Shinella zoogloeoides: one gene and its partner. The protein of the gene in region 1 interacts with the protein of each later gene in a pairwise test. Links are inferred from orthologs where the notes say so. Each region holds a gene or a part of one and is shown on either strand. Other genes may lie near its edges.

The links. Proteins that work in one complex are often made in the same cells at the same time.
Region 2: the proteins of lysA (region 1) and Q9316_RS24490 interact in binary tests that used the Escherichia coli proteins (3 or more experiments, as listed by UniProt). The link is inferred for Shinella zoogloeoides from one-to-one orthologs.

Annotation. Positions count from the first base shown.
Region 1 is NZ_CP132311.1:3,243,591-3,247,271, reverse strand. Bases 296-3,246 are described here. They hold lysA (diaminopimelate decarboxylase), read left to right. Parts: upstream 296-1,112; coding sequence 1,113-2,381; downstream 2,382-3,246. Other genes in these bases: Q9316_RS16885 (TIGR02302 family protein), read left to right, coding at 2,487-3,246; lptM (LPS translocon maturation chaperone LptM), read left to right, coding at 918-1,100; argH (argininosuccinate lyase), read left to right, coding at 296-812. Also shown: more of argH, read left to right, coding at 1-295; more of Q9316_RS16885, read left to right, coding at 3,247-3,681. UniProt on the Escherichia coli protein: Specifically catalyzes the decarboxylation of meso-diaminopimelate (meso-DAP) to L-lysine. Is not active against the DD- or LL-isomers of diaminopimelate.
Region 2 is NZ_CP132313.1:352,712-355,849, reverse strand. The notes cover bases 6-2,774. They hold Q9316_RS24490 (response regulator), read left to right. Parts: upstream 6-931; coding sequence 932-1,618; downstream 1,619-2,774. Other genes in these bases: Q9316_RS24485 (HAMP domain-containing sensor histidine kinase), read left to right, coding at 1,621-2,774; Q9316_RS24495 (efflux RND transporter periplasmic adaptor subunit), read right to left, coding at 6-679. Also shown: more of Q9316_RS24495, read right to left, coding at 1-5; more of Q9316_RS24485, read left to right, coding at 2,775-2,895. UniProt on the Escherichia coli protein: Response regulator member of the two-component regulatory system CpxA/CpxR which responds to envelope stress response by activating expression of downstream genes including cpxP, degP, dsbA and ppiA.

The sequences.
Region 1 (3,681 bases):
AGCATCTCGACGAGAGCCCGATCGGCGCGGCCGCGCTCGCCGGCACCGGCTATGCCATCGACCGCCACATGACGGCGAAGGCGCTGGGCTTCCGCGAGCCGACGCGCAACTCCATCGATACGGTCTCGGACCGCGACTTCGCGCTTGAATTCCTGTCGATCGCCGCGATCGCGTCGGTCCATCTGTCGCGCCTTGCGGAAGAAATCGTCATCTGGTCGACGCCGCAGTTCGGCTTCATCCGCCTGTCCGATGCCTTCTCCACCGGCTCTTCCATCATGCCGCAGAAGAAAAACCCGGACGCGGCCGAGCTGGTGCGCGCCAAGACCGGCCGCATCAACGGCTCGCTGATCGCACTGCTCACCGTCATGAAGGGCCTGCCGCTCGCCTATTCCAAGGACATGCAGGAAGACAAGGAACAGGTCTTCGACGCCGCCGAGAGCCTGGAGCTCGCCATCGCCGCGATGACCGGCATGGTGCGTGACATGACGATCCGCACGGACCGCATGAAGGCGGCCGCCGGTTCGGGCTACTCCACCGCGACGGACCTTGCCGACTGGCTGGTGCGCGAGGCGGGCCTTCCCTTCCGCGATGCGCACCACGTCACCGGCCGCGCCGTGGCGCTCGCCGAAAGCAAGGGCTGCGACCTTGCGGACCTGTCGCTTAAGGATCTGCAGGCGATCCATGCCGCCATCACCGCCGATATCTTCAACGTGCTGACGGTCGAGGCCTCGGTCGCCAGCCGCAAGAGCTATGGCGGCACGGCGCCCTCGGAAGTCCGCAGGCAGATCGCCTGGTGGCGGCAGCGGAACTGATCAAGGCGCTTGCAGGACTCATCACCAGATTAAGGGTGCACAAGGCCGGGTGAATTCGCTAAGGATGGTGCCCACTCGACCACCGGCATTTCCAGGGAACGCTTCATGACACGCATCGACATCGGCAGGCTGGCTCTCGTGCTTTGCCTTTCCGCAGCGGTTCTGACTGCCTGCGGGCGCAAGGGCGATCTGGAACGGCCGGGCGTCCAGCCGGTCTACAAGACCATCAACGGCAAGAAGGTCGAGCAGGTCGACGACAAGCCCTTCCTCCTCGACCCGCTTCTCTAACGGACAGCACTCGTGAACCATTTCGAGCATCGTGACGGCATCCTCCATGCGGAGGATGTACCGGTTCCGGAGATCGCCAAGGCGGTCGGTACGCCCTTCTACTGCTATTCGACGGCCACGCTGGAACGGCACTACAAGGTGTTCTCCAAGGCGTTCGACGGCGTGGATGCGCTGGTCTGCTACGCCATGAAGGCGAATTCCAACCAGGCGGTGCTGAAGACGCTCGCCCGCCTCGGCGCCGGTATCGACGTGGTCTCGGAAGGCGAATTGCGCCGGGCGCTTGCCGCCGGCGTTCCCGCTTCGCGCATCATGTTCTCCGGCGTCGGCAAGACGCCGCGCGAGATGGACCTGGGGCTCGAAGCCGGCATCTACTGCTTCAATGTCGAATCCGAGCCGGAACTCGAAATCCTGAACGCCCGCGCCGTCAAGGCCGGCAAGATCGCGCATGTCTCGTTCCGCATCAATCCCGACGTCGATGCCCGCACCCATGCGAAAATCTCGACGGGCAAGAAGGAAAACAAGTTCGGCATCTCCTGGGAGCGCGCGCGCGCCGTCTATGCCCGCGCCGCGAGCCTGCCGGGCATAAAGGTGACCGGCATCGACATGCATATCGGCAGCCAGATCACCGAGCTGCAGCCCTTCGACGATGCCTTCCGGCTGCTGCGCGAACTCGTGGAGACGCTGCGGGCCGATGGCCATACGATCGATCACGTCGATGTCGGCGGCGGTCTCGGCATTCCCTACAAGATGGACAATGCGCCGCCCCCGCTGCCGGATGCCTATGCGGAGATCGTCAAGAACCAGCTCAAGGGGCTCGGCTGCAAGATCGTCACCGAACCCGGCCGTCTGATCGTCGGCAATGCCGGCATCCTCGTCACAGAGGTCATCTATGTGAAGGACGGTGGGGAGAAGACCTTCGTCATCGTCGACGCGGCGATGAACGATCTCATCCGCCCGACGCTCTACGAGGCCTGGCACGAGGTCCAGCCGGTCGTCATCTCCGCGGCGAACGCGCCGCGCATTCGCGCCGATGTCGTCGGCCCGGTCTGCGAGACGGGCGACTATCTGGCGCAGGACCGTGAAATGGCGCAACCCAAGCCCGGTGACCTGATCGCCGTCGGTTCGGCCGGTGCTTACGGCGCGGTGCAGGCCGGCACCTACAACAGCCGCCTGCTCATCCCGGAAGTGCTGGTGAACGGCTCGCAGTTCCACGTCATCCGGCCGCGACCTTCCTATGACGACCTGATCGGCCTCGACTCCCTGCCGGACTGGCTTGCCTGAGCCGCGAAGGGGCAAAGCCGTTCACGATTTTGCGCGTGCCCTCGTCTTCGCCACAAAGCATGTTATCTTTTGGCGGTGACGACCAGCGGCGGAGAATGGTGAACGATGGCGACTGAAAGGCAGCGCGAGACGAAGGCGACCGGCAATCCGCTGGCACGCCGGCTTGCGGGCAAACGCCTTGCCGCCCGGGCCATCCTTTATCTGGAAGCGCTCGCGCCGCGCCTGCTTCCGGTCCTCCTGCTGGTCGCCGGTTTCCTGGCGCTGACATGGTTCGGCTATTTCCGCCATGTGCCTTTCTGGCTGCATATCGCGACTCTCGCCGCCTTTGCGCTCGGTCTCGTCGGGCTCATCCTGCGCCTACGCGGCGTGGACTGGCCGTCCCTCGACAGGGCCGATCGCATGCTGGAAGCGCGCAATGCGCTGACGCATCAGGCGATCCGCGTGCAGGACGACAGGCCGGCAGGCGGCGATGCCTTTGGTGAGGCGCTGTGGCGTGAGCACCAGGCCCGCATGGCGCGCATGATCGGTTCGCTGCGCACGGGCGCGCCGGAGCCGGATATCGCCCGCCACGACCGCCATGCGCTGCGCGCCGTTCCGGTGCTGCTCCTCGCCATCGCCTTTGCCTTCTCCTATTCCAACCGCGCCGGCATGCTGGCCGACGTCGTTTCCTTGCGCACCCCCGCAGAGGCGGCGCCGGACGTGCGCATCGACGCCTGGGTCACGCCGCCGGCGCACACGTCGCGCGCGCCCGTCTTCCTCACCGGCAACGGGCAGGGACAGCCGGCCGAGGCGGCGAAGAGCGAGATCCGTATTCCGCAATTCAGCGAGCTCACCGTGCGCGTGACCGGCGGCAGCGGCGACGAGCAGGTGAACTACCAGGCGGCCGGCGAGGCCGCGGCGACCGTCATCCGCCCCGAGGAGGAAAAGCCGAAGGACGAGAAGGCGGGCGCGTCGAAGACGGAAGCGAAGGTGCCGGCCGCGGCCGTCGGTGACGCGAGGACGATGCGCTACAAGATCGTGAAGGACGGCACGCTGACGGTCGACGGCCGCAACTGGGCCCTCTCGGTCATTCCGGACCGCGTACCGGAAATCGCTTTCGACGGCATTCCGAAGAGGACGGTGGCCTCGGCGCTGGAGATCAGCTTCATCGCCAAGGATGACTACGGCCTCCAGGAGGCCCATGCGGAGATCGTGCCGGTCGATCAGCCGAAGGATGCGCGCCCGCTCTATCCGCTGCCCGAATACCGGCTGGACCTGCCGCGCCGTGCGGCGCGCGACGCCAAGGGCACGACGAGCCGCA
Region 2 (3,138 bases), on another replicon or contig:
TTTCTCTCAGTCGCTTAACCGGCAGTTCTGCCTGCCATTCGATCCGGTTCTGGCGGATCAGTTTGAACAGCTCGTCGCCTGCCGTCACCACCTTGCCAAGCGACGCGGAACGTTCCGAGATCACGCCGTCGTCGTTTGCATAGACCTTCGTGCGGCCGAGGGTGAGCTGCGCCGAGACCAGTGCGGCCTGTGACGAGGCGAGGGCCGCTTTGGCCTTTCGTTCCGCAATCAGATATTCCGTCGTTTTCTGGCTGGATATTGCCCCGGAGCCCGCTAGCCCGCGGGCACGGTTGGCATTTGCGGTCGCCTCTTCGAGATCGGCCTCAGCCTGCTCGACACTTGCCTGCTGTTGCTCGAGTTCCGCCTGAGCGGTTTCAGCTGCAAACTGCACCAGCAAATCGCCCTTTTTCACTGCCGTCCCGACATCGGCCTTGACGTCGATGATCCGCAATCCGCTGACTTCAGCGGCGATTACGGCTTCATGCCACGCAGCAAGGCGGCCGCTTGCGGGAATGAGCACCGGCCACCTGGAGATCTGCGGTTTGGTCACGGTCACGGTGAGTGCGGCCGCACCGGCCGTTGCTTGCGTGTCCTCCTGCGCCCACACAGGCGGGGCAAGGGCCAGACCAGCAATGCAGGCGATCGTCATCGTCGCCAAAGCACATGAGTATCTGCGCATCAGTTCATTCCCTTTGCAGAGGCCAGCACGCCGGTCGGCTCGTGCGACCCGCGAGCAAGCTCACGGCGGTGAGGGCCGATAGAGAGGATGGAAAGATGGTGCGCATAAAAGCAGAGCCGCCCTTCAGTGGAGGCCGCACTATAGGGATCGCTGTGTTAATGTCGGTCAAGACCGTGTTAAGTTAGGTAAAACTGCTGTCTTCGCAGCCCCAAGGCCGTAATGCTGAACTCAGCGGATGAGCGAGAACCGGGTATGACGAAGGTACTTTTGATCGATGACGACACTGAGCTGACCAACCTGCTCGGCGAATATTTGACCGAAGAAGGTTTTTCGGTCGAGACAACGGTGGATGGTCGTGTCGGAGTGGCCGAGGCCATGTCGGCTTCGGCCGACTTGATCGTGCTGGACATCATGATGCCACGGGTGAACGGCATTGAGGTGCTGCGCAAGATCCGTCAGGTGAGCGATGTGCCGGTGCTGATGCTGACAGCGCGGGGAGACGATGTCGACCGCATCGCCGGCCTCAATCTCGGCGCCGACGACTATGTGTCAAAGCCATGCTCGCCGGGTGAGCTGTCAGCCCGCATCCGCGCTATCCTGCGTCGGTCCGGCCGGACAGAGCGCGACGGCACCTTCAACGAGATCCGGGCCGGCGAACTTGTCCTCCATCCGTCGAGCCGGAAGGCCGAGTGGCTGGCCGCTCCCCTGGAACTGACGGGCACCGAGTTCTGTCTACTCGAAGTGCTCGCCCGCTCCGCGGGCCAACTCGTCTCCAAGCAGGAAATCTCGTTACGTGCCTTCGGCAAACCGCTGACCGCCTTCGATCGCCGGATAGACGTCCATATCAGCAGCATCCGCCAGAAACTTGGGGCACGTGCCGATGGCCAGCCTTGGATCCAGGCTGTACGCGGCCGCGGCTACCAGTTGCTGGAAGACTAGCCATGCGTCGTCTGTTCTGGAAATTCTTTACCGTTGTCTGGCTGGCCATGGCAGGATCGATCGCGATCGTGTTCGCGATCAGCAGTCTGTTTCCGTCGCCGTTCGAAGAAGAGGTCGCCAATCGCGAGCTTTCTCTGACGCTGGCGACTGTTTCCCAGACGTTGCAGGCCAATGGGGTCGACGCGGCAGAAAGGCTGGTGGCTGCTGTGCGTCGAACCGGTCGCGACACCTCGGTCACGATCACCGCGCTCGGACCAGCCATCGACTGTGCAGCGCAGGATGGTGATTTGCTTGTTCAAAACGCCGTGCACAACGGCGAATGCTATCGAATGGAGATAGCCGGCCCTAGGGCAAGCATGGTGTTAAAGACCTGGTGGCGAGCGGTTCCATGGCTGGCGGCCTTGCTTGCTGCCGCCGGCGCCGCCTATTGGCTCGCCCGCCACTTCATTACCCCTGTCGAGCAGATCCGCCACGGACTCCGCTCGCTGGCCCAAGGCAAACTCGACGTACGTATCGCCCATACGATCGGTGCCAAGCGAGACGAAATCACCTCGCTTGCGCATGATATGGACATCACGGCTGCCCGGCTCGAGGAGCTCCAGACAGCCCAGCAGCAGCTGTTTCACGACGTGTCGCATGAACTGCGCTCACCCCTGTCTCGGCTGCAGGCCGCCATCGGCGTGCTACAGCAAAACCCGGCGAGGCTGTCGGCGATGGTTGAGCGCATGGGCGGCGAGGTCGAGCGGCTCGACACTTTGGTCGGTGAAATCCTGACCCTGGCGAGGTTGTCGGATCGCGGTACCCCTCGGTTCGAGCGACAGACCCTCGATATTATCGATCTTCTCCGGGAGATCATAGAGGATGCCGGTTTTGAGGGGCAGGCGCGCGACATCAGCGTTTACTACGAGGGTGTCGACAGCTTCGTGGCCTCAGTCAACGGAGAGCTAATTTACCGCGCGCTCGAAAATGTCGTTCGTAATGCGATCACCCACACCGGACCCGGTACTGTGGTCCGCGTTGCCTCAAAGGTCGTGGACCGAGAACTGGTCGTTACCATCGACGACGATGGACAGGGCGTGCCGGCTGCGGAGCTGGAAATGATCTTCAAACCGTTCTCACAGAGTTCGACCGTCACCACACGCTCCGGCTTCGGCCTCGGCCTTGCCATCGCCCGCCGGGCCGCCGAATGGCATGGCGGCGCCGCATCGGCGGAAAACAGGGATGCTGGAGGGTTTCGCGTAATCATCACACTGCCGGCCCATTATGTAGGTCCTTGATGGGTTGTGATCCAGGCTTGCGTTGAGCTTGATCGTGCATGATCAGACAGCGCGGTTGTGTCTACAAAGACGGTCTGCTTCTGCGCTAATAAGCGATCCGTGTACCAAGGCCATCCACCACTTAGACCCTAAACCATCGTCGTTCGCCGGAGCTGCAAGTCCCATAATTCTGCACGGCACACAGGTGTCTAGCAGCTGACCAACCAGCGAGCTAGCCAAAGAATTGGAAGCCAACGGTTCGAT